DNA from 4 places in the Brevibacterium sp. FAM 24630 genome. Region 4 is predicted to be linked to each of the others. Evidence: riboswitches for the same ligand, from Rfam matches in the RefSeq annotation. Region 4 holds a riboswitch; each other region holds the start of a gene.
What was found. Region 4 has a riboswitch for thiamine pyrophosphate ahead of thiM (hydroxyethylthiazole kinase). Riboswitches for the same ligand answer to the same signal wherever they lie in the genome.
Positions count from the first base shown of each region.

Region 1: another riboswitch for thiamine pyrophosphate. It lies ahead of ACPUD7_RS14690 (ECF transporter S component); the one in region 4 lies ahead of thiM (hydroxyethylthiazole kinase).
Region 2: another riboswitch for thiamine pyrophosphate. It lies ahead of thiO (glycine oxidase ThiO); the one in region 4 lies ahead of thiM (hydroxyethylthiazole kinase).
Region 3: another riboswitch for thiamine pyrophosphate. It lies ahead of thiM (hydroxyethylthiazole kinase); the one in region 4 lies ahead of thiM (hydroxyethylthiazole kinase).

Region 1 is NZ_JBNBZD010000022.1:49,069-56,076, forward strand. Features, by position in the region: gene ACPUD7_RS14665 (class I SAM-dependent methyltransferase) at 1-248, shown strand, start outside; gene ACPUD7_RS14670 (putative quinol monooxygenase) at 337-657, shown strand; gene ACPUD7_RS14675 (hypothetical protein) at 714-1,277, shown strand; gene ACPUD7_RS14680 (energy-coupling factor transporter transmembrane component T family protein) at 1,295-2,140, opposite strand; gene ACPUD7_RS14685 (ABC transporter ATP-binding protein) at 2,133-3,710, opposite strand; gene ACPUD7_RS14690 (ECF transporter S component) at 3,710-4,339, opposite strand; TPP riboswitch at 4,361-4,469, opposite strand; gene ACPUD7_RS14695 (universal stress protein) at 4,561-5,520, opposite strand; gene ACPUD7_RS14700 (DUF4916 domain-containing protein) at 5,657-6,196, opposite strand; gene ACPUD7_RS14705 (MmgE/PrpD family protein) at 6,391-7,008, shown strand, end outside.
Region 2 is NZ_JBNBZD010000006.1:46,259-53,266, forward strand. Features, by position in the region: gene ACPUD7_RS06395 (amino acid permease) at 1-328, opposite strand, end outside; gene ACPUD7_RS06400 (hypothetical protein) at 390-605, opposite strand; gene ACPUD7_RS06405 (hypothetical protein) at 605-1,087, shown strand; gene ACPUD7_RS06410 (alpha-hydroxy acid oxidase) at 1,065-2,336, opposite strand; gene ACPUD7_RS06415 (histone deacetylase) at 2,468-3,043, shown strand; gene ACPUD7_RS06420 (2-dehydropantoate 2-reductase) at 2,997-3,944, opposite strand; gene thiE (thiamine phosphate synthase) at 3,941-4,624, opposite strand; TPP riboswitch at 4,636-4,739, shown strand; gene thiO (glycine oxidase ThiO) at 4,729-5,856, shown strand; gene thiS (sulfur carrier protein ThiS) at 5,849-6,190, shown strand; gene ACPUD7_RS06440 (thiazole synthase) at 6,192-6,959, shown strand; gene moeB (molybdopterin-synthase adenylyltransferase MoeB) at 6,956-7,008, shown strand, end outside.
Region 3 is NZ_JBNBZD010000020.1:31,244-38,251, forward strand. Features, by position in the region: gene nadC (carboxylating nicotinate-nucleotide diphosphorylase) at 1-56, shown strand, start outside; gene ACPUD7_RS13890 (cysteine desulfurase family protein) at 58-1,236, shown strand; gene ACPUD7_RS13895 (hypothetical protein) at 1,340-1,555, shown strand; gene ACPUD7_RS13900 (DUF1648 domain-containing protein) at 1,614-2,141, shown strand; gene ACPUD7_RS13905 (TenA family protein) at 2,125-2,874, opposite strand; gene thiD (bifunctional hydroxymethylpyrimidine kinase/phosphomethylpyrimidine kinase) at 2,958-3,872, opposite strand; gene thiE (thiamine phosphate synthase) at 3,869-4,648, opposite strand; gene thiM (hydroxyethylthiazole kinase) at 4,645-5,559, opposite strand; TPP riboswitch at 5,547-5,679, opposite strand; gene ACPUD7_RS13925 (winged helix-turn-helix transcriptional regulator) at 5,767-6,231, opposite strand; gene ACPUD7_RS13930 (SRPBCC family protein) at 6,344-6,850, shown strand; gene ACPUD7_RS13935 (sugar ABC transporter permease) at 6,886-7,008, opposite strand, start outside.
Region 4 is NZ_JBNBZD010000010.1:36,790-43,797, reverse strand. Features, by position in the region: gene secA2 (accessory Sec system translocase SecA2) at 1-278, shown strand, start outside; gene ACPUD7_RS09425 (CGNR zinc finger domain-containing protein) at 469-1,050, opposite strand; gene ACPUD7_RS09420 (alpha/beta fold hydrolase) at 1,098-1,718, shown strand; gene ACPUD7_RS09415 (ISL3 family transposase) at 1,687-2,997, opposite strand; gene ACPUD7_RS09410 (NUDIX hydrolase) at 3,670-4,113, opposite strand; TPP riboswitch at 4,104-4,202, opposite strand; TPP riboswitch at 4,639-4,734, shown strand; gene thiM (hydroxyethylthiazole kinase) at 4,823-5,647, shown strand; gene thiE (thiamine phosphate synthase) at 5,644-6,279, shown strand; gene ACPUD7_RS09395 (ABC transporter substrate-binding protein) at 6,335-7,008, shown strand, end outside.

The DNA.
Region 1 (7,008 bases), on a different contig from region 4:
CCGGCAATGTGCTCGCCTTCCTCGACCCGGCCTCCCGCCGGCAGACCCTGAGCAACATCAAGTCCACGCTCAAGCACGGCGGCCGCTTCGTGTCCGGGTTCGGCGCCGGACGCGGCTACGATTTCGATGATTTCGCCGACGATCTCAGGGCCACCGGGATGTTCGTCGATCAGAGGTTCTCCACCTGGGAACTGCACCCCTTCGACGCCGGCAGCGACTTCCTCGTCCTCATCGCCACACGACTGTGAGGCGTTCTCGCTGCGTCCAGTCGATTCGTGCGGTCGACCGAACTAGGCTGAAGACGAACCATCCACCAAAGAGCTGAAGGAGAATCCCATGATCTTCATCGTTGTGAAGTACGACGTGAAACCCGAAAGCGTCGAGAAGTTCCCCGAGGCAGTGCGCACCTTCACCGAGGCGACCCGGGCCGAACCGGGCAATCTCTTCTTCGAATGGTCGAAGAGCCTGGAGAACCCGAACGAGTTCGTCCTCGTCGAAGCATTCACCGACGAGGGTGCCGAACCGCATGTCACGAGCGATCACTTCGCTGCCGGGCTCGAAGCGATGCGCCCGCACCTGGCCTCGACCCCGAAGATCATCTCCCGCAAGATCGACGGCGAAGGCTGGGACGAGATGGGCGAACTCAAGATCGACTGATCGCCGGACCGGCCTGAACCGTCGCTATTGGGCGCCGCAGAGATTAGACTTCTGCCATGGCGACCAGAGGGATGAACATTCCGGCGATCGAGACCGCCCTCGGCGAGAAGTGGGAGGACACCCGCGCTCGCCTCGAGGCGGCCGGGGGAGCGTCGGCGAGTCACAGAGAACTTGCCGACGCTCTCTATCCGCAGTTCGAAGGCCAAGTCGACAACCACGGCTGGTGGGTCCAAGGTGCAGTCGTCGCCTACGAGCAGGAGATCGGTCGGCGGGTGCCGGGGCAGCGTGCCGACGGCACCTTCGACGTGGCTGTCTCCCGCACGATTTCCGGTCAGCGCAGCGACCTCATCGCGAAGTTCGCCTCCTTCGTCGACGGCACTCTCAACGGAGCGGCCCTCGAGGGAGAACCCCGCACCTCCGAGACCGCGAAGCGCTCCTTCTGGCGAGCGGACCTCGACGGCGGGATCAAGGTCGAAGTCGCCGCCGAGGCGAAGAGCGACGACAAGACTCTCGTCGTCCTCACCACCTCGAAGCTGCCGAGCCCGGACGCTCTCGAAGACTGGCGGGCCTTCGGCAAGGACTTCCTCAGCCGGCTCGCAGGCCCGTCGGCCCGGGACTGAAGCGCTTCGGCTCAGCTTCAGCCGATGATCGGATTCCAGGTCCCCAGCAGGTGCGCGGCGACGATCGCCAGTGCACAGACGGCCAGGCTGATGAGCACGACCACGAGATCCCGGATCCCGAAGTGTGAGCGCCTGCGCCATGTCCGGCCGGGACGACCGAACGCACGGCCCTCCATCGCCATCGCCAGTGTGGTGGCGCGACGAATCGAGACTACGAGCAGGACGAACACCCCGCTGAAGAGGCTGTGAGTCCTCCGCAGCAGCGAACCTCCGGCCACACCCCTGGCTCGCCGCGCCATCGACAGCACCTGCCATTCGCTGACCAGGAGTCCGAGGAGCCGCGAGGCGGCAAGCACAGAGACCACGACCACCTCGGGCAGGCGCAGATGTTGGATGAGCGCATCGGACAGGTCGCGCGGATCGATCGTCGAGGCGAGCACGATGAGCGGAATCGCCAGGGCCAGAGCCCGGAGGAAGATCGCGGCGGCTGCGGACAGCGATCCGGTGGTGAATAGGATCGGTCCGAAGTCGACGACGACGGGTCCGGTCTTCTCCGCCAGCAAGGCGGTACCCCAGGCCGCGAGCAGGGCGCCGGCAGGCAGGAACCACAGTCTCTTCGCCGCGGCCGACAGGTCGAGACCCGTGGCCGGAAGGGCAAGAAGGCAGAAGACGAAGACGACTCCGGCCGAGACCAGATCGATGCTCAGCAGAGCCCCGACCATGAGGATGAGTGCCACGCCGATCTTCGTCAGCGGGTTGCACCGAACCACGAGGGTGCTGCGCATGACGGGAATGAGCTGGCCCGGATCCGGAACGGCCGCCTCGGTGGGGGAGGAGCGCACCCGCACGAGTCGTTTACTCACCGCGATCACCGGCCCTGACCTGGACGTCGGCGGACAGAGTCGTGGCCCCACCACCGTGGTCGCCGAGATCGAGGAGATCGGCCCCGATCGCCTCGAGGAACGCCTGATCGTGACTGACCGCCACGACCGCAGATCCGTGCGCGAGAGCATCGAGGAACATCTCGACCAGTCCCGCCCACGTCAGCGCATCCTGACCGAAGGTCGGCTCGTCGACGATGAGGACTCGCGGTCGAGGTGCCATCATGGCCGCCACCGACAGGCGCCGTTTCTCTCCTCCGGACAGGCTCTGCGGGTGCGTCTGCGAGAGTTCGGCCAGACCGAGTGACACGAGCAGGTCATCCACTCGTGTCGCGATCTCGGCACTCGACCAGCCGGCCAGTCGCGGACCGAGTTCGAGTTCGCCGGCGACGCTGGAAGCGAGGAACTGATGCGCGGGTTCCTGGAAGACCATCCCGATGCGCGGGGCCAACTGAGCAGAAGGCCAGGCGAAGGGGCGGGTGCGTCTGAGTCCGTCACGCAGCTCTGCCTCGGCGTGGACCGCGCCGGCGAATTCGGGAATGAGCCCGGCCATGGTCAGTGCTGTCGTCGATTTCCCGGCCCCGTTCGGGCCGACGAGGCCGAGCGCCTGCCCGGCGCGCAGACTCAGATCGAGGCCGGCGACCGCGGGCGCGCGCATCCGCGGTCGCGCAACGCTGAGTTCCTCCGTGCGCAGCAGCACCTCGCCGAGGCGGTCGTCCGCCCGGTCGGACAGGACCCGTGACCGTTCGGGCTCACCATCGGTCCGGCCGGATCCGCTCAGCGACCGGGTACGGTCATCGCGGGATCGTGAGGGATCCTCGGGCACCCAGATCCCGCAGTCGATGAGAACGCTTGAGAGATTCGGATGACCGAAGACCCGACTCGGAGCGCCCTGGGCGAGGATTCCCTGCCGGCCGAGCACGATCACCCGATCGACGTGATCGAGCCACAGCCCCACGCGGTGTTCGACGACGAGCATGGTCGCCTGAGTCTCGGCCTGCACGGCAAGGACGGCATCACGGACGCCGGGCGCGGAAGACGGATCGATATTGGCCGTCGGCTCGTCGAGGACGATGACCTCCGGCGACATCGCATGGATGCCGGCCAGAGCTAGACGCTGCTTCTGCCCGCCGGACAGCGCCGCACTCGGATGCTCGGCGGGCAGGTCGAGTCCCATGGCACGCAGAGACGAGGGAATCCGAGCCTCGATGGTCTCGGCGGGCAGACCGAGGTTCTCCATCCCGAAGGCGACATCGTCGCCGATGCGGGAGAAGATCACCTGCGAATCGGGATCCTGCAGGACCAGTCCGGTGCCGCCTCGGCGAGGATTCGGAGCCTCGCCGCCGACGAGGAGCTCACCGCTGGATTCGCCGGACTCCTCGGGCAGGACGCCGGCGATGGCATGGAGCAGAGTCGACTTGCCGGCCCCCGAGGGGCCGAGGAGGAGGACCTTCTCACCCGCGGCGATGTCGATGTCGAGGGGCCCGACAGCCGGTGTATCGCGATCGGCATGCGTCCACGAGTATCCGCGTGCCGTGATCGGCAGTGCCATCAGCGCAGGCGACCGGAGGCGAACGAGCTCAGCGCCCCGGTGGCTGCGATCGCCCGATACGCGTACCAGGCGCCGATGCCGGAGAGGACGAGGCCGGAGACGATGGCGCACACCGCGTAGATCGCCTGATAGCCGAACTGCCATTCGGCGTTGTACATGATGTTCTCGCTCACAGCCATGAACGCCGCGGCCACGACCCCTGACAGTGCGGTGATCCAGAGCGTGAACCGCCTGTAGCCGAAGGCGGCGAAGACGAGTTCGGCACCGAGGCCCTGAATGAACCCGGACAGCAGCACGGTGGCTCCGAAGTGTGAGCCGAGGACCGCCTCGACGATGGCGGCGATGAGTTCGCACAGGAGCGCGGCTCCGGGCTTGCGGATGATCGCAGCGGCCAAGGGGCCGGCGAGGACCCACAGGCCAGCGATGAGCCCGATAGAGGGCGGGAAGGCCTGGAAGGCGAGTTCGAGGACCTTCCAGCTCAGCGCCAACACCCAGAACACGAGCCCGACGGCGATGCCGAGCACGGCGGTGGTGACATAGTCCACGACCCGCCACTGCTTCGATTTCGGAGCCCTGGTGTGTGCGGTCGCCGCGGCGGAGGTGGTTTTCGGTGTGGTGGTTTTCGGCATTGTGCCTCCTCATACAAGGAGGGGTGAAGAGTCTCGACTTCCTTCGGCGGTCCTAGCCGCATCAGGTTCGAGGGTCTGCAGCTTCTTCTGCACTCTCAGCGCCCCTGACGGCGCTCCCCTGTCGTAGCCACCACTGTACAACAGGGGAGAGCGGGCCCCGGCACGGAGCTGTCCGGTCCGCGGACCCTCAGGTGCCGCCGCGCTGTCAGGTGCCGTTGCTGTCAGCTCGGGACGACCATCACCGTGCCCTCGGCATGATTGAGGACTCCGCGTGAGACGGAGCCGAGCAGGACGCTGCGGAACCGTCCTCGTCCGCGCGTGCCCATCACCGTCAGCTGCGCCCTGGCGCTGATCTCGACGAGCGTCTGCGTGGGGTCACCGACCGGCACCGAGGAGGACACCTCGAGATCCGGGAACTGCTCGGACAGCTGCGCGATCTCTTCCTCCAGTCCGGCAGCGATCTGCTTCTGCCGCCGTCCCGTGACTTCGGAGCTGAGCTCGAGCTCGGGGTACCAGTAGAGCCATTCCTCTCCCGCCGGAAGCACCGCGACGACTTCGAGTGCTGTTCGGCGCAGGGCGGCTTCGGCGGCCGCGGTGACCATGGCGACCCGGCCGGTGTCCGAACCGTCGACGGCCACGACCACCGGTCCGTCCGCCTCGGCGTTCGCGGCATGGTGGGGGACGACGATCGTCGGACAATGCGCGTGAGCCGGCACGGCGGTGGACACCGAGCCGAGGACGCGGCCCATGAAGCCGCCTCGGCCCCGCGCGCCGAGGATGATGACCTCGGCATCGGTGCTCAGCGCGATGAGCGAGCCGGCCGCATCGCCGGGCACGGTGCGGAAGCTCTTCTCTCCGGGATGATCGCGGAGGAGTTCGACCGCCTCGGCGAGGATCTTCTCCGCTTCCTGCTTCGCTATCGCGTCCTCGGGCTCGCTGGGAATCGACGCCATGTTCGGGTAGATCATCGTCGGCAGCGGATATGCGGTCACGACGGTCAACGTGGTCTTGCGTCGTTCGGCTTCCAGCGCGCCGCACCGGACCGCGAGACCGGCGAGTTCGGAGCCGTCGAAGCCGACGAGGACGCCGAATTCTCGGTTGAGACCGGACTCGGACGGCTGGGCATCAGCCGGACGTGTTTCGGGGGTGTGGGACTCGGGCATTGGGGACTGGGCAGACATCTCGGACCTCTCCCTCGGGGCCTGGCCAACCCAGACGCCGACGACGGCCCCGACCAGCGGTATCGTCTGCGTCGCCACCAGTCTACCAAGGTTATTCTACGGAATGTAGAAAACGGTGTCTGTGAGAACCGCAGTCTCAGACCGGGAAGCCCAGATGGGTGAGCGCGGCCTTGAGGATGAAATCCTGACCGTGGCAGAGCTCGCTGGTGATATCGGGGCGCAGGGTCTCCTCGGGGGTCAGCCAGTCGAGACTGAGGGCATCGGCTCGTGGAGTGCACTCGCCGCGGACCTCGAGGACGAAGCACATCGAGATCGCGTGCTGCCGGGGGTCGTGGAGGAGGCCGGAGCCTTCGGTGGGGAAGTATTCGGCGATGTGGAACGGGGAGATCGACGGCGGGATGACCGGCAGCGCCATCGGGCCGAGGTCGTTCTCGGCGTGCCGCATGAGCGCGGAGCGGATCGATTCGTGGAAGCGGATGCGCCCGCCCACGACCTCGCGGCCCAGGGTTCCGTCCTCGAGGCTGCGCAGCAGCAGTCCGATGCGTTCGACGTTGCCGGCCTCGCCGACTCGCACGGGGATCGCGTTGACGTAGGGGATGGGGATCCGTCTGCGCAGGCGGGCGAACTCCGCATCGTCGAACCAGTTCTCATCGAAGTCCAATGCAGTGCGGGTCATGAGGCAATCGTCCCATATCGGGGGTCGGTGCAGAAGAGGCATCGGACCCTGTTGGTGAACCAGCGCACACATCGGGTAAAATATCTTGATGTCGAGATAAATCTCCGACCGGCAGAGATCTGCCGAGTGCCGTGACCTACAGTGGGGTCAGCACCTGACGACCAGTTCCGGTCAAGGACTATGAAGGGGTATCCATGATCAATCATGAAGTCCGCACTCATAAGAGCTCAGAGAACCTGGCTCGCGAAGATCAGCTCGCTTGGAAGATCGCCGAAGTCGCATCCGACTCGACGCCGGTCGACGCAGACGTCACCGAGATGGTCATCAACCGCATCATCGACAACGCCGCCGTGGCAGCCGCCTCGGTGCGCCGCTCCGCTCCGACGCACGCTCGTGAGCAGGCGCAGGCTCATCCGTTCAACCCGGGTGCCAACATCTTCGGTCTGCCCGTGACCGATCGCTTCTCTCCGGAATGGGCCGCTTGGGCCAATGGTGTGGCCGTGCGTGAACTCGACTTCCACGACACGTTCCTCGCTGCCGAATACTCGCACCCCGGCGACAACATCCCGGCCGTCCTCGCGGTCGCCCAGCACAAGGGCATCGGCGGCAAGGACCTCATCAACGGCATCGCCACCGGCTACGAGATCCAGGTCGACCTGGTCAAGGGCATGTGCCTGCACGAGCACAAGATTGACCACGTCGCCCACCTCGGCCCCTCCGCGGCCGCCGGCATCGGCGCGCTGCTCGGCCTGCCCACCGAGGTCACCTTCCAGGCCGTCCAGCAGGCGCTGCACGTGACCACCGCGACCCGT
Region 2 (7,008 bases), on a different contig from region 4:
TGATCGCCCAGTTGAACCAGTAGTTCCAGCCCATCGCGAAGCCGAAGGAGCGGCTGACGTACTTCGCGCCGTAGGTATGGAAGGAACCTGCCACCGGAAGGTGCGTCGACATCTCCCCCAGCGACTGCATGACGAAGAGGACCATGACACCGATGGCCGCATACGCCAGCAGGGCACCGCCGGGTCCGGCTTGGGAGATGGTGCCGCCGGATCCGAGGAAGAGTCCGGTGCCGATGGCTCCGCCGATGGCGATCATCTGCAGGTGACGCGACTTCAGCCCCCGTTTGAGTTCGCGGTTCTCCATCGCCGAGGCGGCTGCTGTTTTCATCGTGTCCCTTGACTGTCGTGCGACCGGCGTCCCGTTCGGGCCCCGGCCATTTTTACCACATTCAGTTGTCGGAGCTGCGCACCTTGTCCGTTCCAGCCGGGTGCTTGAGCAGGTCGATGATCGGTGCCAGTGCGGCCTTGATGCTCACCAGTCGGAAGAGGAGTTCTCGCGGACCGGTCAGGATCTTGGGCAGGTGGAACATGAGGCCGGCCAGTTGTCGAGAGGTGGACTGTGCCTGTTCGACTCGGGGCCGCTGGACGGCCTCGTAGCGGGCCAATGAGCAAGAGCTCCTTCTACCACGTCATCGACTCCAAAGAATCACTGTTGTCACTGGTCGTCGATGAGCTTCGGGAGCAGGCGAGGAAGGAGTGGACTCCCCCGGACCCGAGCGATTTCGCCTCTGATTTCTGGGCGACTGCGGCCGACATCTTCGACGATGCCCTGCATGTCTGGCCGCAGAGTCGGGCCCTCGAACTGCTGTGGCGGATCGTGCATGCCAATCGGGCCGATCCCGGTGTGAGCAGTCTTGACCACGACTACAGGACGTGGATCTCGTCGGTGTTGGAGGTCGGACGGGAGACAGGCGCCGTCGATGCGGACTGCCCGGCAGACCTCCAGGCCCTGGCGGCTGCGACCCTGTTGACGGCCTTCGACGAATCGGCGCTGCGGCAGGTCGACGGCGACAGGCTGACCGGCGGCGACCTCGAGGCTGCCGCCGGTCAGCAGTTCCGTCTGCTCAAACGTCTGCTTCAGGCGTGAGGCGCCAGCCCGGTGCCTCGTCGGGCAAATCGGCAGCTGTCGGAAGCCCTCTGGCCAACTGCGGCCCGAGGTCGGAGATATTCCGGGCGCCCATCAGCCCCATGGCAGTCAGCATTTCGGTCCGGATCAGGTCGATGGCCCGCTCCACCCCGCGCTGTCCGCCGGCCATCAGTCCGTAGAGATAAGCCCGGCCGATGAGTACGAAATCCGCTCCGGCGCACAACGCGGCCACGACGTCGGTACCGGACATGATTCCGGAGTCGAGGATGAGCTCCATCTCCTCTCCGACCGCCGCACGCACCTCTGCCAGCGCGGTCAGGGAGTCGGGAGCGCGATCGAGCTGGCGCCCTCCGTGGTTGGACACGACCAGGCCGTCGGCACCGATGGACCGGGCCCTGCTGGCATCCTCGGCGGTGAGGACGCCTTTGACGAAGAGTCGGCCCTTCCACTGCTCGCGGATCCACCTGAGGTCATCGAGATCAAGCGTCGGATCGAACATCGTCCGCGTCAACTCGGCCAAGGACTGCGAAGAGCTCGACAAGGAGGCATACTTCGGCGGTTCGGTCGTGAGGAAGTTGAACCACCAACCGGGTCGGTAGGAGGCGTCCAGAATCGTTTTGAAGGTCAGCTTCGGCGGAATCGAGAGTCCGTTGCGGTTATCGCGCAGACGCAGTCCCGTGATCGGAGTGTCGACGGTCACGAGCAGGGTCTCATATCCGCTGGCCTGGGCGCGCTGAAGCAGGTCGAGGCTGCGTTCGCGGTCCTTCCACAGATAGAGCTGGAACCACCGCGTCGATCCCGGTGCCGCCTGCGCGACCTCCTCGATCGACCGCGTGCCCATCGTTGAGAGGGAGAAGGGAATGTCGGCCTTCGCCGCGGCGCGAACTCCCCCGATCTCCCCCTCGGAATGCATCATCCGCGTGTAGCCGGTCGGGGCGATGCCGAATGGCAGCGCAGTGTCCTGACCGGCGATCGTCGTCGATGTGTTCGGAACGTCGACTCCATGCAGAATCCGCGGGAGGAGTTCGACGTCGGCGAAGACCTGGCGATTCTTGCGCAGCGTGTGCTCGTCGAGCGCACCTCCGTCGACGTAGTCGAAGGGCGCCGTCGGCGTCACCCGTTTCGCGATGCGGCGAAGGTCCCAGATATCGGCGGCGGATTCGAGTCTGGCCGCGACGCGATCGAACCGGGGCGGCTCGAACTGCAGCAGCGGGGCAAGCTCTCTGATGTCGGGGAATCGACGCTTCATCTCTCTCCTAGCTCACGATCGCGGAACCGCCAGTCTAGGCACGGAGTCTCGGCTCCGGCCGGGCCGACCGCGATGCGAACCGCGCCGCCCGGTTCCACGCGTTGCGGGGCGGAGATGGCATCATGGAGGTGATGTCTCAAACGCATGTGTGGTACGTCAGCTACGGTTCGAACATGGCTCGTGATCGGCTCGCCTGCTATCTGCAGGGCGGGCGACCACCCGGAGCCCAGGTCACCTATCCGGGAGCACGGGACACGACTCTGCCCCGTGCCGAGGCCGGAATCGAACTGCCTGGCACGATCTACTTCGCCGGAGCTTCGAGAGTCTGGGGCGGCGGAATGGCCTTCTATGACCATCACGTGCCCGGCCCCACCCCGGCCAAGGCCTATCTCATCACCGCCGCACAGTTCGCCGATGTCGCATCCCAAGAGATGAATCGGCCCCCGGCCGCCGATTCCCCGCTGGAGCGCCTCGTGTTCGACCTGCCCGCCGGTACCTCGCATTCGGTCGGCCCCGGCGGATATGAGACTCTCATCGTCCTCGACACGCTCGACGACGTTCCGATGGTCACATTCACTGCTTCGCATGGTTCGGCTGACATCGAGCACACTCAGCCCAGCGAACCCTATCTGGCGATGCTGCACACGGGAGCGGCCGAGGTCAGTGCTGCTTCCGGGCTGCACCTGCACGCAGCTGCACAAGCGTAAGGTCGAGCAGCGGGGTCCGGACTCCCAGCCCGGCGGCCTTCGTAGCCAGATCGCCGAGGATGTGCTCGGCTTCGCTGTCCAGACCCGCAGTGACGTCCCGGTAGAGGGATGAGGTGAACGCCGACCCCTCCTCGGTGAGCATCTTCACCGTCACGGCGTGCGACTTCTCCGACACCGGGTGCCCGGCGGCGTTCGCCACGGCTTCGATCTCGTCGATGATCTGCAGCACCTGATCACGTCCGCCGGCGCTCATGATCGCGCCCACCGGGGCCCGGAAGAGGCAGGTGACGACGCCGGCGGCAGCGATGAAAGCCCATTTCTCCCACAGCCCGTCGATGATGCCGTCGATGACCTGCAGCCGGTACCCGGGCACGTCGAGAGCCGCGGTGATCGGGGCGGGCACCGCCGTCCCGTCGAGGTCGCCGATCGTCATCACGGACAGGTCGGTGAGCTGATGGACCGCATCGTCCTTGATCGTGCCCACGATCTTGACGAGCCCGCCGAGCACCTGCCCCGGGTAGTCCTCCGCCAGCCGATCGATCTGCGCCATGCCGTTGAGGAAGGGGATGATCTTCGTCTCCGGACCGACGGCAGGGCGGATGTCGGTGAGCACCGAGTCGAGTCCATTGGCTTTGACCGCGATGATGACGAGGTCGAACGCACGCGGAGCCTCGTGGAGTTCGGCCGCGGTGAGCACATTCACGGAATTCGTCCGGTCTGCGTCGGGTGAGACGAAGCGCAGTCCGGCGGCGCGGATCCGCTCCGCCTTGGCCTCGCGGAGGAGGAAGGTGACGTCGCGGCCGGCCTCGAGCAGGTAGGACCCGAAAGCCCCACCGGTGGCTCCGGCCCCGGCGATGAGGATCGCGGGTCCGTCGGGTCGGGCATTCGTCGTCTCGGTCATTCCAGCGCCTCCTTGAGTTCCCGTGCGGCCGCAGCGGGGTCCTCTGCCGAGGTTATCGCACGCACGACCACCGCCCGGTTCGCGCCCGCTTGCCGGATCGCCGTCAGCCGCGGTCCTGCCGCAATCCCGCCGATGGCGAACCAGGGTGTGCTCACCGAGGCGGCCACCTCGGTGAGCAGAGACCTGCCCACGGCCGGTCGGCCGGGTTTCGTCGGCGTCTCCCACACCGGTCCGACGCAGAAGTAGTCGACCTCCGGATCCGCCTCGGCGGCGAGCGCCTGGTCCAGGGAATGGGTGGAGCGGCCGAGGATGACGTCGGGGCCGAGGACGGTGCGGGCCTGGGCGCTGGTGAGGTCGCCCTGTCCGACATGGAAGACGTCAGCTCCGGTGAGGAGTGCGACATCGGCACGGTCATTGACAGAGAAGAGTTTTCCGTGTTCGGCGGCGATGTCGCGCAGCACTTCGAGGGCGGCGATCTCGGCTTTGGCCTCAAGGGTCTTGTCGCGAAGTTGGATGATGTCGACTCCCCCGGCATAGGCGGCCCGAAGGAAGTCGGGCAGATCCCCTTCGTCGCCTCTGGCATCGGTGCACAGGTAGAGCGTGGAATCTGCCAACTGGGCTTCCCGTCGGGCCCGCAGTGTTCCGGGCCTTTCGGTGCGCGGTGGAATATCTGTGGTCATGGTCATAGAGTAGAGGAGTTCGCGGGAGCCTCCCAACGAGGCTGAGAGGGCGTAAGAGCCGACCGTCAGACCTGATGCGGGTTATGCCGCCGGAGGGAGAATCCATGCACGTCATCGTCGTCGGCGCCGGAATCATCGGCCTGGCCACGGCTTGGCATCTGCGCCGCCTCGGTGCAGTCGTCACCATCATCGATCCCACCCCCGCCCAGGGAGCCTCCCATGCCGCGGCGGGGATGATCGCCCCGGCCGCCGAAGTGGTGTGGGGTCAGACTCCCCTGTATCCGCTGATGCGATCATCCGGTGAGTTGTACCCCGGGTTCACTGCCGAGGTGGCGAGCGCAACGGGAGCCGAGCTGGGGCTCAATTCCACCGGGACTCTCGTGTGCGCCGGCGACCGGGCCGATCTGCAGACCCTGCGGGAACTGCGCGGGGCCCAGTCAGCAGCCGGGTTCACCACCGAACTCATCTCCGGGTCGAAGGCCCGGGCGGTCGAGCCCTCTCTGGCCCCCTCGATCATCGGCGCCGTGGACATCCCCGACGACTGGTCGGTCGATCCCCGGCGACTGAGCGCGGCGCTGCTGTCGATGACCACGGAGACGCTTGTCCGAGAAACAGTCACCGAGGTGGTTCGCCGTGGCGAGACGACCATCGGAGTCAGACTGGCCGACGGGCGCAGTCTCGAGGCCGACCAGGTGGTGCTGAGCACCGGCAGCGCATCGATCACCGGTGCTCCGGTCCTGCCCGTGCGACAGGTGTGGGGTGATGTGCTCCGGTTACGGACCCAGGCCGAGCACACTCCCCTGCTCACTCGCACCATCCGTGGTTTGGTCAACGGTCGGGCCGTCTACCTCGTTCCGCGTCCGGACGGTGAGATCGTGCTCGGGGCCAGTTCCCGTGAGGACGGTCGATCCGCCACATCTGCCGGGGCTGTGCACCGTCTGCTCCAGGACGGTCAGCGCCTCGTCCCCGGCATCCTCGACTGTGACATCACCGAGGTCACGACTCGGGCCCGCCCCGGCTCCCCCGACGATCTGCCGTTCATCGGCCGTGCCGACGACGGCTGTGTCGTGAGCACCGGGTACTTCCGTCACGGAATTCTGCTCGCCCCTCTCGGCGGACGGTTGGGGGCCGAGCTCGCCCTCGGGATCTCCCCGGACTGGTTGCCCGACGGTGCCCTCGATTCCGTCTCCCCACATCGTTTCTCCGAGGCGGCGCCGGTGTCGAATGCCTGATGCCGTGTTCACCCGCCACCTGTTCAGCCCCGACCATCATCACTTCGAAGAGGAGCCCGATATGACCCGATCCGCATCGACACCCCGAGCCGCCCATTCACCGTCCATCGTTCTCAACGGGGAACGCCGTGAGCTCACCACATCCTCGGCGCTCGACCTCGTCGCCGAGGTCACCGGACGGCAGCTGCACAGCGACGGAACCCCGGCCGACGGAGGACGACTGGGCATCGCCGTGGCCGTCGACGGCGAGGTCATCCGTCGCGGCATGTGGTCCGACTTCACTCTGTCCGACGGGCACACCGTCGACATCGTCACCGCGGTGCAGGGAGGCTGAGATGACCTGGACGATCGATGGTGTGGACATGACCTCCCGGCTCGTCATGGGCACCGGAGGGGCGAGCTCGCTGAGCATCCTCGATGCCGCTCTGCAGGCCTCGGGGACGGAACTGACGACTGTGGCGATGCGTCGCTTCGATGCGCAGTCACGTGATTCGGTATTCAAGCTGCTCGACCGCTTGGGCATCCGCATCCTGCCGAACACGGCCGGATGCTATACCGCCCGGGATGCTGTGCTCACGGCGCAGCTGGCCCGGGAGGCACTCGAGACGAATTGGCTGAAGCTCGAAGTCATCGCCGATGAGGACACCCTGCTGCCGGATCCGATCGAACTCTTCACCGCCGCCGAGGAGCTCGTCCTCGACGGCTTCACCGTCTTCGCGTACACGAACGACGACCCTGCACTGGCCAAACGCCTCGAAGATGCAGGAGTGGCGGCGGTGATGCCCGCCGGTGCGCCCATCGGCAGCGGACTGGGCATCCTCAACCCGCACAATATCGAAACCATCGTCGACCGGGCCGAGGTGCCGATCATCCTCGACGCCGGTGTCGGCACCGCCTCCGATGCGGCCCTGGCGATGGAACTCGGGTGCACCGCGGTGCTTCTGGCCTCAGCGGTCACCCGCGCTCATGATGCGCACGCCATGGCCCGGGCGATGTCCCTGGCCGTCAAGGCCGGGCATCTGGCCGCCGGTGCCGGACGCATCCCGAAGCGGCCGCTGGCGCTGGCGTCCTCGCCGCTGGACGGAATGGTCGGATCACGATGACCGCCGCCGACTCCCGATTGGCTCCGCTGGTGGCCCCCGGGCCACCGCT
Region 3 (7,008 bases), on a different contig from region 4:
TCCGCTCGATCGATCTCGGTCTCGACCTCGTGCTGACGAATCCTGCGGGGAACTGAGATGAGCCGACGCCTCTACCTCGACACCGCGGCCGCGGCTCCCGTGCGGCGGGAGGCCCTCGAGGCAGCCTGGCCGTACCTGGCCGGTGCCTTCGGCAACCCGTCGAGCCACCACGAATTCGGGCGCGGGCCCGCCGAGGCCCTCGCCGATGCCCGGTCCCGCGTCGCCGCGGTCCTGGGGATGCGGGCCACCGACATCACCTTCACCAGCGGCGGCACGGAAGCGGACAATCTCGCGATCCTCGGCATCGCCCTCGGCGCACAGACGCAGGGCCAGTCGGACGGGACCCCACGGCCGCCTCGGCGACATATCGTCACCTCGGCGATCGAGCACGAGGCGGTGCTCGCCTCGGCGGAGTTCCTCTCTCGCGTCCACGGCTTCACCATCACCGAGGTGGACCTGCACCCCGATGGGACCGTGACGCCCGAGGCCCTGGCCGAGTCCATCCGTCCGGACACCACGCTGGTGAGCCTCGGCTACGCGAACAACGAGATCGGAACGGTCGCTGACATCCCGGCTCTCGCCGCGGCCGCGCACGAGGCGGGTGCCCGTTTCCACACGGATGCGGTGCAGGCCGCCGGGTGGCTGCCGCTGTCCGGACTCGGCGTCGATGCGCTCACGCTGGCCGGGCACAAGGTCGGGGCGCCGAAGGGCATCGGAGTGGCCGCGATCCGCGCCCGCGTTCCCGTCGAACCGCTCATCCACGGCGGCGGGCAGGAGGCGGGACGCCGTTCGGGCACGGAGAACGTGGCCCTTGCCGTCGCCTTCGCCACCGCCTTCGAACTCGCCGAGGCGGAGCGGACCGAAGCCGCCGCCCGTGTCCGAGCCATCCGCGATGAGTTCATCGCCGCGATCCTGGCAGCGGTTCCGGGCGCCTTCCTCACCGGCAGTCCGGACGCACGGACACCGAACCACGCGTCGTTCTGCTTCTCGAACACCTCCGGGGAGGCCGTCCTCCTCGAACTCGAGCGCCTCGGTGTCACGGCATCGAGCGGATCGGCCTGCGCGGTCGGGTCCGATGAGGCCTCGCATGTGCTCACTGCGCTGGGCATCGAGGCCGACGTCGCGCAGACCAGCGTCCGCTTCACCTTCCCATCGACCATCACAGCGGACCAGGGTCGGGCCGCTGCCCTGGCTGTCGCAGAAGCCGCCGAGAGCCTCGCCGTCAGCTACACGTGATTGTGTCCACTCTCACACTCACCAGGCGAGACGCCCCTATCATTATCTGCTCGTCGGGGAGAAAATAGGATCACGCATTCGTACCGGGTGTGAGGGGGCCACCATGGATCTGCTGATTCTATTCATGATTGCCGTGATGTTCTCGACGATCGTGTTCTTCATCGGGCGATACGCCTGCCCGAGACATGATCGCGTCCCTCTCATGGAGGTCGACCACGTGCTCCTGTGGACCACGCTGCGCCGCGGATGGCATGCGCTCGGGTCGTTCGGACCGATCACCCATTACCCTGAGGATCCTTCGGGTTCGGCTCGCGCCTGAGTTGTCGCTCGCGCCTGCCGCTGATCGACAGGACTGTCCCTGTTGTTAGAGTGACAGGGTGACGTCCTCCTCTCCGAATCCGCGCCGGTCCCCGATGGGCGAGTTCGCTGCGCTCGTGTTCGCGGTCGTCTCGGTCCTCGTGTTCATCGGTTTCGCCGTCTGGTTCTGGGTTCAGGCTCCGGACACCGTCGCGAGCCACTTCGATTCCTCGGGACAGCCCGACGACTGGTCGTCGAAGGCGGGCACGCTGGGCTGGCTCGTGCCGATCGGCGTCGGTCTTCCCCTGCTCTTCTCGAGCCGCTGGATCTGGGAGAAGCTTCCGAGTTCCATCATCAACATCCCGTTCAAGGACTACTGGCTGAACAGCGGCGAGCACACCTACCTCTATGACTGCCTCATGCAGTTCATGCGCATCACCGGCGGCGCCCTGGCACTGCTGCTGACGTCGGTGCTTGTGATGATCATGCGCGAAGGGCGCGGGGCGACGATGCCGACGGGGATGACGTTCATTCCCACAGGCGTCTTCCTCATCATCACCGCCGCGGCTCTCATCAACCTCGTCCGCCGGCTCAGCCCGCCGAGGTGAGCCCGCCCTGCGGCAGGAAGACGGAGGCGTCCCAGTTCTGCATCGCGTGTGCCGAGGCCCAGAAGTGCAGTTCGTAGACACATGCCTGTTCGAACGCCGCCCGCATCCGTGCCGCCTCCTCGTCCGGGGCCTTCGCGAGTTCCTGTTCGAGGATGACCACGGCATGACGGGTCGATTCGTCGAACTCCGGTGAGTCATAGGTCTGCACCCAGGTCCGGTACGGGTGGTCATCGGCCATCTGACCGGCCTGCTCGACGAGCACCTTGCCCATGTGGGCGTACACCCAGAAGCACGGCAGCACTCCGGCGACGCCTTCGCCGTAGGAGCGGCTGGCGGCCGTGGCGATGAGGAACGAGACGTAGCCGAGCGCCGTCGGTGAGGCCTTGGCGCCCGCGCTGCCGCCGGTGAGTTCAGCATGTGCGGCCGCCAGTCGCGAATCGGCGAGCAGCTCTTCGTGCATGCCTTCCTCGACCGTGATCGCCTCGGCTGCCGAGCCGGCCCAGAAGCGTGACTCGTCGCGGTCGACGGTCTTTGCGGCGAGGAAGGACATCGCCTTCGCGTAGCCGTTGAGGTAGATGCCGTCCTGGATGATGTAGTTCGTGAACGCCGTGACGTCGAGGCTGCCGTCGGCGAGCTGGGCGAGGAACGGCAGGTCTTCGATCTGTTCGATGATGGGGCGGACACGGTCCCAGAGCTGAGCGGTCTGGGGTCCGGCAGAGAAATCGACGGTCATGGGAACTCCTATGTACTCGTGTGACGTGCGGTTGTGATTCGTGTTGGTCAGATGGGGTGCCCGACCGTGCGGTGAGCGGTCGGTCAGGAAGGCTGCCCGCGGACGATGTCGACCTGATGGTCGACGGGTCCGTGTGCCCCATCCGAGTCGAGGCTGACCTGCCAGCCCGCGGCCGAGCTGAGAGCCCGGGCGAGGAAATCCAGGGCATTGCTGACAGCATCGCCGAGGAGCTCGGACCCGATCTCGGGGGTGCCGGTCACGGCCGCTCCCGCGCCCCCGTTCGCCGATGCTGCGCGTTCACGGCCGAGGACGGCCACCTCGGCGGTGATTGCGGCCGAGAGGGTGCACCCGGTTCCGTGCGTGTTCGCGGTAGCCACGCGGGGGTGGGTGAACTCGCGGACCGAACCGTCCCGGGTGGCGAGGATGTCGGTGACGTCTCCGTCGCTGCCGTGCCCGCCCTTGAGGAGGACGGCGCCGGGCCCACGTTCGAGCAGGCGAAGCGCCTGGTCACGCATCTGGTCGGGGGTCTGCGCTTCGGGTTCGTCCTCGGACAGGAGCAGGGCCGCCTCGGGGAGGTTGGGAGTGATGAGGTCGGCCACGGGCAGCAGGTGGGTGCGGACCGCGTCGACGGCGTCAGACTCGAGGAGGCGATGGCCCGAGGTCGCGATCATTACCGGATCGACGGTGTAGAAGCCCAGCAGGCCTTCGGCGGCGCGGGCGACGACGAGGTCGACGAGGGATCGGCCGCCGAGCATCCCGGACTTCGCGGCGTCGACGGGCATGTCTTCGAGCACGGAGTCGAACTGGTCGGCGACGAAGTCATCGTCGATCGGGTAGACCCGAGACACCCCGTGCGTGTTCTGGGCGAGGAGGGCGGTGATGACGCTCGTGCCCAGGGTCTTGCGCGCGGTGAAGGTCTTGAGGTCGGCGTGGATTCCGGCTCCCCCGCTGGGGTCGGTGCCGGCGATGGTCAGGGTGATCGGCGGGCGCGTGCTCATGCCTGGCCGCCGGCGGTGCTGCCTGCGCTGTCCGCGCGGCCGTCGTGATCGCGTCCCGCGAATGCAGACAGCAGGTCTTCGGCGGCGGCCTTCGGATCATCGGCCAGGCAGATCGCCGAGACCACGCAGATCCCGATCAGCCCGCGTCCGCTCAGGTCAGGAGCTCGGTCGGCGGTGATTCCGCCGATCGCCACGGCGGGGATGCCGGCCTCTGCGACCAGTTCGCCGAGGCGGTCGGGTCCGATGCCGTCGGGTGCGTCGGCCTTCGTCGTGGTGTCATAGACCGGACCGATGCCGACGAGGTCGACGACGCCGGTGGCCCGGGCGGCGGCGAATTCGGCGCTGGTGGCGGCCGAGAGACCGATGAGCGGCGCCTCCCCCACAGCGGCGCGCACCTCGGTGACGGTGGTGTCGGTCTGGCCGACGTGGATGTGGATGGTCTCGCCCTCGTCGATGAGGCGGCGGGCCACCTCGACGCGATCGTTGAGGACGACGGGCACGATGCGGTCGGTGCCGCGGGTGGCGGTGTCGACGGCGGCGATGACCTGACGGGCGAGCGAGTAGAACTCGCCGTCATCGATGTCTTTGTCGCGGACCTGGACGATGCCGACTCCCCCGGAGACCGCGGCCTGGACCGTCTCGGCAACGGTGCGACCGGCCGCCTCACACTGGGCGGAGTCGGTGACGAGGTAGAGGCGGGTGTCGATGCCGACGAAGCGGTCGGTGTCAGCCGCGTTGCACAGATCGTCGGTGATGTGCGCGGATCCGGCGGTCATGCCCGCGCGCCTTCGTCCGCGGCGAGTGCGTCGAGGCTGACCCTGGCATGTGCGAGCCGGTCGCCGTCGACGCTGTGGAGTGCGTCGAGGAAGTTCACCGAGTAGCTGCCCGGTCCTTTGGCTCCCTCGGCGGCGTCTTCGCCGGCGACCGCGAAGTGGGCGTGGGCGGCGACGACGGCTTCGAACCTCGCCGAGGCGGCCTCACCGCTCGTGGTGTGTTCCGATGCGTTCACCGCCGAGGCGTCGGCGTCGGGATCGGCGAGTCCACCGCGGGCGGCGGCGAGGTAGGCGGCGGTGACGGCTCCGAGCGAGCAGCCGGTGCCGATGACCAGCGGCATGTATTCGTGGCCGCCGGCGATGCGGGCGACATGGTCGGCGCCGTCGATGTGGGCGACGATCGCGTCCGTGGGTCCGGAGACTGCGACGATCGCCCCGGTTTCTCGGGCCAGCTTCGCGGCGGCGGGAAGGACCGCATCGACGTCATCGGTGGAGTCGACTCCGCGTCCGCCGAGGCCGACTCCGGCCAGCGCGGCGATCTCGGAGGCATTGCCGCGGATGGCGGTCGGGTGGTCGGCGGCGGCACGACGGATGCGGGAAGTGCGGAAGTCGACGGCCCCGACGCTCACCGGATCGAGGACCCAGGGCTTGCTGGCCGCGTTGGCGACGTCGATGGCGGCATCGGCGGCGAGCAGCTGGTGGTTCGAGGCGGTGCCGAAGTTGATGAGGACGCCGCTGGCGATGCCGGCGAACTGCCCGGCGTCGGCTTCGTGGTCGAGCATCGCCGGGGAGGCACCGATGGCCAGGAGCACGTTGGCGCTGAATTGCTGCACGACGGTGTTCGTGATGCATTGGATGAGTGGATTGCTTGCACGCAGTCGCGCATTGGCAGAACGCAGGTCGAAGTCAACCATGACGATCCCTTCGCTAGTATGGCCCAGATCAGGTTCGATGGGTGTTCTCTCAGCCTCGCCGAACTCCGCGTGGACTTCTCGGCCCGAGCGGAACGTCATGAGGCACCCCATGTCATTGGCTTCGACTCTATCAGCCCCGTCGGACACGGGCGACCCCTCAGCTCCACCCCGGCACCTGCCAGCACCCATTCGTATCGGGTGCCTGTGTCAGTCAGTTCGGTGCGACCACTTCTCCTCCGGCATGCCCGGACCCTTCGAGGCGGTGACGGCGTCAGGTTCCTCACCACAGGCATCGCAGCGGATCGAACTATGCACCTCACCCGAGCAGTCATCGTGCCGGTAGATGATCGGCCGCCCGGCAGGGGCTTGCCAACGATCGCCCCAGTCGGTGAACGCGATGAGCACTCCGCGCAGATCACGCCCCTTGTCGGTGAGATGGTATTCGACCCCGCCGGACCCCGAGTCCCGGGACATGATCCCCGCCTCGACGAAGCCATCGAGCCTGGTCGTGAGCACATTGGTCGCCACTCCGAGCCGTTTCTGGAAGTCACCGAAGCGGGTGACTCCCGCGAACAGCGCATTCCTGATGATCAGCAGGCTCCACCGTTCGCCGACGATCTCGAGCGAGCGCGCAATGGAACACACTTCGTTGTCATACGTTCTGCCCAGCATGAGAATGATTCTACCTTGATACTTGCATGATGAAATCAGGCGTGGGATCATCACTTCACCAACTTGTTTGATACAAGTTGCGATCGGCAGACAACGGCAAAGGAGCCTCGCCATGACCACAGCACATCCCACATCTACGCCCGACGCAATGTCATCGTCGGATTTCACCTTCACCTATGAGGTGCCGCAGTCACCGCAGGAGGTCTACGCCGCCGTGACGAATGTGCGGGGCTGGTGGTCGCAGCGCATCGACGGCGCGACCGACCGCCTCGGCGAATTCGTCTATACGGTGCCGCAGATCCACACCACTCGCGTGCAGGTCACCGAACTCGTCCCCGGCGAACGCGTCGTTTGGAGGATCCTCGACAATCGTTTCGGAGCGGGTGAGGACGTCGATGAATGGGCCGGGACGACCGTGCGCTTCGACATCGAACCGGCCGGCTCCGGTGCCCAGCTGACCTTCACCCATGTGGGGCTGACCCCGATGCTGGCCTGCCATGAGGGCTGCGCACAGGGGTGGACGCGCAATGCCCACGACAGCCTTCACCGGCTCATCACCACGGGCGCGGGAGACCCGATCACTCCGGCAGTCGAAGCGAGTCTGCTCTCCGACGCCTGACCGCCGGACCATACCCGAGGACGGACGGCTCTCGGCTAACCGCGGCCGACGTACCTCTGGCCGCGGCGGCTGAGTGCGTCGATGACGACGGCGGTGAGCAGGACGAGCGCGGTGATGATCTGCTGCGCATCGGAGTTGAAGCCGATGAGGTAGAGGCC
Region 4 (7,008 bases):
GAGTTCTGGGTAGGCAGAACCCGCTGGACGAGTTCAATCGAATCGCCGGCGGCTCGTTCCGTAGCCTCGGCAGCGACACTCTCGCAGCAGTCCGGCGGGTTCTCGACAACGCACCCGACGACGCCACCACCCTGGGGGATCTCGGCCTGCGCCGCCCGTCATCGACCTGGACGTACATGGTCACCGACAACCCATTCGGCTCCGAAGCAGACCGCGTGGTCGCCTACCTCGGAAACTTCATCAGGGGCGGCAGACCACCGTCGATCACGTACACCTGACCGCCAGCCCCAACCACCGTCCGCTACTCCGCCAGCGAAGCTTGGCGCGCTCACCGACGCGATCGATGACGACCGCTCTCTCTCGACACCGTTGACGCGGTATTACACCGAGGAAGGAACCCCGTGGGCCTGCAAAAGTAACACGGTCCTGATCGGTGCTTTCTGTTCACAACCTTACCGACAGCCTGAGCTAAGACTTGTTGTCTCGCCCGGCGGCATGGCGGGCGACCTTAGCGCGGTTGCCGCATCGTTGCATGGAACACCAGAGGCGCTGCTGCGAGCGTGACCGATCGATAAAACGTATTCCGCACCTCTGGTGCGAACACACCTTGATCCGTGACTGTTCTCCTTGGGCAATAATCGAGATTGCATCTGCCGCGAGCACTCCAAACACGTTCTCTATCGATGCCATTTTGGTTATGACCAACTCAGGGTCTGATTCGTCAATCTCCTGACGCGGAGCCGCAGCAGCCCATCGGTTGACCAGCAAAATGTGCCGCGAATGCAGCGCTGTTTGAGGGACAAGCAAGGCATCAATACTCTCACGCAGATCAAGGCAGTCGCTCAGATCCTGGTCCGTGATGGAGGTCTCGACGCCGAACCCAGATTCAGGTGGAACGAGCCGGGCTTGCCCTGCCCACACCCTCAGTGTTTCCGGGGAGGTCAGTGTCTCGCGGGGCGTCGTAGCCCGGTCTCGCAGTGTGTTGACGAAATCGAGCGCCACTGATCCGCCGTAGAACAGCCAAGGCTCGAAACGCTGTGATGCAGTCACAGACCTCATTCTATGAGCTAACCCTTTTATGCGGTTAGTATCGAATTGTGATTGATGTTCTGAGCTTGCCTTCGATTCGCCTGCACTACACGCTGTCAGGGAACACTGACCCGAATGCTCCGACGGTCGTGCTCCTGCATGGCTGGCCGCAAACCTCAGCCTGCTGGGATCAGCTCACCCCGCTCCTGCCAGACGCCTATCGGGTCATCGCCCCCGATCTGCGCAGCTACGGGCTCAGCGACAAGCCCCAGGGCGGGTACTCCAAACGTCGCATGGCTGCCGACATCGTGGAACTTCTCGACGCACTCGACGTCGAACGTTCCCATGTGGTCGGCCACGACCGTGGGGCACGAGTAGCGCACAGGTTCGCGCTCGACCAGGCTGACCGGATCAGGACGCTCGCGGTCTTGGATGTCGTGCCCACGCATGCGATGTTCCAATCCGATACCGCGACGGCGGCCGGATTTTTCCACTGGCTCTTCCATATGCAGCACGACCTCCCCGAGGCAATGACATCTGGTCGGGAAGAAGAGTATCTTCGCTATTTATTCCATCGATGGACACTGCGGCGCGACCGTCTCGAACCGATGATCGGTCACTACATCGAGTCCTTCAAGCAACCGGGCGCAATGCGGCTCATCGCATCCGAGGGTGTAGCTGGTTTCTGAAGCCTCCTGATTCGAGGAGGCTGCGGGCGATGTAGTTGGTGAGGTTGCGGAAGCCGAGGGCCGAACCGCGTAGGTGCTCGAGTCGGCCGTTGATCGCCTCGGTGGGCCCGTTGCTGGTGCCGGGGCGATCGAAGAACGCCAGGATGTCGTCGGCGCGTTTGGTCAGCGTCCGGCCGAGCTTTCCCAGCTCGACGAGGGTGTCTGGGACCGTTGCTCTGAGGGCTGCGATGACCTGCTCCATCATCGTTCTGGCTCTGGTCCGGTCGGGTTCTCGATAGGCGGCGATCATGGCCTGGTAGATCTCCCAGGTCGCCTCGACCGCAGCGTGCGGGTGGTGGGTGAACAGGGCGCTGAGGCGTTCGCATTGCCGCTCGGTCAGCAGCTTGGTCCCGGTGTGGAGGGTGCGGCGGGACTTGTAGAGAGGGTCGTCTTTGCGGCCGCGACGCTTGTGGAGCTTCTGCTGGATCCGGCGTCGGCAGTCGTCCAGAGCGTCTCCGGCCAGGCGGACGACGTGGAAGGGATCCATGACTGCGACCGCTCCGGGGAGGACCTCGCTGGTGGCCGTCTTGAACCCTGTGAACCCATCCATCGCGACGACCTCGATGCAGTTCTTCCACGCCTCGGGGCGGGCCTCCAGCCAGGCCTTGAACGCCGCCTTGGAACGGCCCTCGACCATGTCCAGCAACTTCGCCGGCCCGGTCTTGTCCCTGGTGGGGGTGAGGTCGATGATCACGGTGACGTACTTGTCGCCGCGGCGGGTGTGGCGCCAGACGTGTTCGTCGACGCCGATCACGCGGACTCCGTCGAAGCGGGCCGGGTCATCGATCAGCAGCCGCTTCCCCTCGGCGAGAACGGCGTCGTTAGCGGTATGCCAGGCCACGCCCAGCCCGGCGGCGACCCGCGCGATCGAGAGGTGGTCGATGACCAGGGCTTCCAGCGCCCACCGGATCCCGCCTCGGGAGAGCTTCGCCCGCTCTGCGGCCGCCGCGGTGGTGTCTTCGCGCCAGTGGCATCCGCAATGGTCACACCGGTAGCGGCGAATCCGCACCAGCAACGTCGTGGGCCTGTGACCGAACGGCTCATGCGCCAGAGACCTGGTGATGGAGCCCCGCGAGGTCGACCGCGCTCCGCAGGCCCTGCACCACGGATCCTCCTCGGCGAGCCGGCACTCCAGCACCGCCCGCGCGGCAGTGAGCCTCTGGCCGACCACGACCAGGCCAAGCTCCTCGAGGCGGGCGAAGGTCGTCAGGTCGGGGTCATCGAAGGTAGCGTTGAGCATGTCGAGGTCTTCCAGATGGTGAGTGTCAGAACTTCCATCTTCGGGAGACCTCGACGTCTATCCCGGCACCGACGCGCCCACCCCGCGTTCCGCATCCACCCCCTCAGCTGCGAAGAGCCGTCAAAGGTAGCGTTGGGCATGTCGAGGTCTTCCAGATGGCGAGCGTCAGAACTTCCATCATCGGGAGACCTCGACGTCTATCCCCGCACCGACGCGCCCACCCCACACCCCGCGACTACCCCCTCAACTGCGAAGAGCCCGCAATGCATGCGGGATTCGAGGACTACCGAGCGACCTGGGAAGACCTCGATCACGATGAACACGACCATCAGGTGGGGTACCGGGTCACCGTTCCCACGTTGGCCCTTTGGGGAGATCACGGGCTCGCGGCCCAAGCTCCAGTGCTGAGTAAGTGGAGAGACTACGTCGAAGAAACCCGAGATAGCACGTCTCTCCTTGAAGGTGGCATCATCGAGAACTGCGGGCATTTCGTACCGGAAGAACGCCCTGAATCTCTCGCTATGCGACTGCGAGACTTCTGGGATCGTCACGAAACGATCAACTGACAGAACCCGCATTGTGTCGCACTGCATCTACCAGGAACCCCGTGCGGTTCCAAAAGTAGTTGTCCTCTTTCCGTCGTTCGGTATCATTCAAACGTATTGAGATAGTTCAAGAGCTTTGCGCGAGCCGGAAGGCAGTCTCGGCAACTTCGCGCACATCAAGACTGAGTGCAAGGTCTCCGTGTTCGAGGTCTTCGATTGAAAACCAGCGTGCTTCCAGCGCGTCATCAGCTGCCACGGGTACCCCGGTTCGCCAGTCGCACCGCACCGCGACGAGGACGAAGTGCTGGAGGAGGGTGCCGGAGTCGTCGTGATGGAAGGCATCGACAGCGGTGAACACCTCGCGTGCCTCACCGTGCACGCCGGTTTCCTCATGCAACTCGCGTAGGGCGGCTTGCTGAATTGTTTCGCCGGTTTCGATTTTCCCCCCAGGGAAGCCCCACCGCCCGACATCTGGCGGGTTCGCGCGACGCACCAGCAGCACGTCGCCGCCACGGATGACTGCTGCGATCGTCGCGACGATCGGACGGGACGGAGAGGTGGAAGCACTCACTTGGACATTCCTTCGCTAGTTCGAACTAGAGCAGGTTCGACGGGTGTGATCTCAGCCGCAGATCCCGTGCAGCACCCCGTGTCACGTCACACCAGTCTACCGAGGATTTGTGCTGCTCATCGGTCGCTGGCTCTTTGCGAGGGAACGTTTATCCGAGGTCTTGCGTTCACTCCCGCCGCTTTTTTCGTGTACTGACGGAGGTGCGGGTTCCGTGCAGCAGGAGTGGAGGGCGCCGATGCCGCCGGCCGATCTCACCCGGAGCCCCTCAGAGGCTGGTAGTCCTCAGCGTCTCCGTGCTCCTGCCGACCGCATGGTTTTGTACCAGGATGGGGCCGTGGTCGGCTGCCCGTGTTGGTATTTGATCTTTCTATATGGTCCCTGACACCGTGGGCTGCACCGATCTGGTTCAGTGTCGGCGAATCACCGTCGACAGCCCCCGCCAGGATCTGCCGTGCTCCTGACCATCGGCGGCCCTAGCGTTCCACGGGAGTGCTCCCAGTTGTGGCCGAATGCGTTAGGGTAGTGGGCAGTGACACGGGGTGCCGCACCCAGCGGCTGAGATCACACCCGTCGAACCTGCTCTAGTTCGTACTGGCGAAGGGAATGTCCGGATGACTTCAGCGCGTTCGAGATACCGATCCAGGTGTCCGCTTTCGGCGTGCCGTCATGGTGATCGACTTTCTTTCGCAGTGGAAGAAAGCGAGAGTTCATGTCTGTCTCATCATCCGCGGTTCTGCTCGGTGAGCTGAGGGCGCAGACCCCGTTGGTGCAGTGCATCACTAACTCGGTGGTCACGAACTTCACCGCGAACACCTTGCTGGCCATCGGCGCGGCACCGGCGATGGTCGACATCGTCGGCGAGGCCGGACCGTTCGCCCGTGTCGCCGGGGGCCTGTTGGTGAATCTGGGAACGCCGATCCCGGAGCAGCGTGCGGCGTCCGAGGAAGCGGTCGCCGTGGCGAACGATGCGGGCACGCCGTGGGTGCTCGATCCGGTCGCGATCGGGTCGCTGCCCATCCGGACAGCTCTCGCCGAGAAGCTCGCCGCCCAGCACCCGTTCGCGATCCGGGGCAACGCCTCCGAGATCCTCGCGCTCGCGGGGGCCGGAACGGGTGGCAAGGGCGTCGAAAGTGCGGATGAGACCGAGGCGGCCGCACCGATCGCGATGCGGTTGGCGAGAGACCTGCGCACAGTCGTGGCGGTGTCTGGGCCGGTGGATCTGGTCACCGACGGTGAGCGCATCCTCCGGGTTTCAAACGGCGATCTGCTGCTGACGAAGATCACCGGCGGTGGGTGCGCGCTGGGTGCGCTGATCGCGGCATTCGCTGCCATCCGTGGTGAGTTCTCACCGGTCGAGGCGGTGGCTGCTGCGCATGTCGTGTACGGGATCGCCGCTGAGCGGGCCGCTGCAGAGACGGCGGGGCCCGGGTCGTTCGCTGCCCGTCTGCTCGACGCGCTGTACGCGATCAGCGCAGCGGAGGTGAGCGCGTCGGAGCAGGTGCGCGCCGAGACGGCGCCGGGCGGTGGGGCGTGAACCTCGGCATCTACCTGGTGACCGATCGTGCGCTCTGCGGTGAACGGGGCGTGGCGGAGACCGTGCGGGCAGCCGTCGATGGCGGGGTGCGCACCGTACAGCTGCGCGACAAGCATGCCGGCTTCGATGCACATCTGCGTGAGCTCGAACGTCTGGCGGAAGCGATCCAGGGCCGCGCGCTGCTGCTGGTCAACGACCGGCTCGATGTCGCGATAGCAGCGAGAGAACGCGGCATCCCGGTCGACGGGGTGCATCTTGGGCAGGGTGACCCCGCCGTGCGATCGGCGCGCGACGAGTTCGGCCCCGATGCCGTGATCGGCCTGACAGCGAACAGTGACGAGCACCTCGCAGCGGTGACGCATTTACCCGAAGGCACTGTGGACTACCTCGGCATCGGCGTGATCCGCCCCACGGCCACCAAGCCGGACCATCCTCCGGCGCTGGGGTTCGACGGCTTTCGACGCCTGGCGGCCGCGGCGTCGGTGCCCTCGGTCGCGATCGGCGGCATCGGTATAGACGATATCGCCCGGCTGCGCGACGACGGCGCCGCAGGGGCTGCCATCGTCTCCGCGATCTGCGCCGCCGAAGACCCCAAGGCGACCGCGCGCCGATTCGTGCGGGCCTGGGGCTGAGCACGAACCGCCCCTGATTCCCAAACCTCATTCCCCGAACAGAACATGGAGAACCGTGACCATCTCACCCAGATTCCGACGCGCATTGACCGCAGCCAGCGCAATCGCGCTCACCACCGTCGTCCTCACCGGCTGCGCCGGCACCGACAACGATGCCCCGGCCGATGATCAGCGCACGACCGTGCGTTTCGCGCTCGACTGGACCCCGAACGTGAACCATACTGGCCTGTACGTGGCCCTGCACGAGGGGTACTTCGAAGACGCCGGCATCGATGTCGAGATCCTGCCGTTCAACAACAGCAACCCCGAGGTGCTCGTCGACGCTGGTCAGGCGGAGTTCGGTATCAGCTTCCAGGACACCGCCTCCATGTCGATCGCCTCCGGCGCCGACCTCACATCGGTGCTCGCCGTGCAGCAGACGTGGGCGACCGAGGTCGCTGTGCTCGGCGACCGCGACGACATCACTAGCCCCGCAGACCTCGACGGTCTCGTCTTCGGCGGCTTCGACAACCCCGCCGAAACGATCACCATGCAGGGTGTCGTGCAGGCCGCAGGCGGTCAAGGCGACTTCGAGACTGTCGTGCTCGGCACGAGCGCATACGAGGCGCTCTATTCGGGGGACGTGGACTTCACCGTTCCGTTCGTCGCGGTGGAGGGCGTCGAGGCTGAGCAGCGCGGGATCGAGCTGAAGAACTTCGCCTACACCGACTACGGGTTCCCCGACGCCTA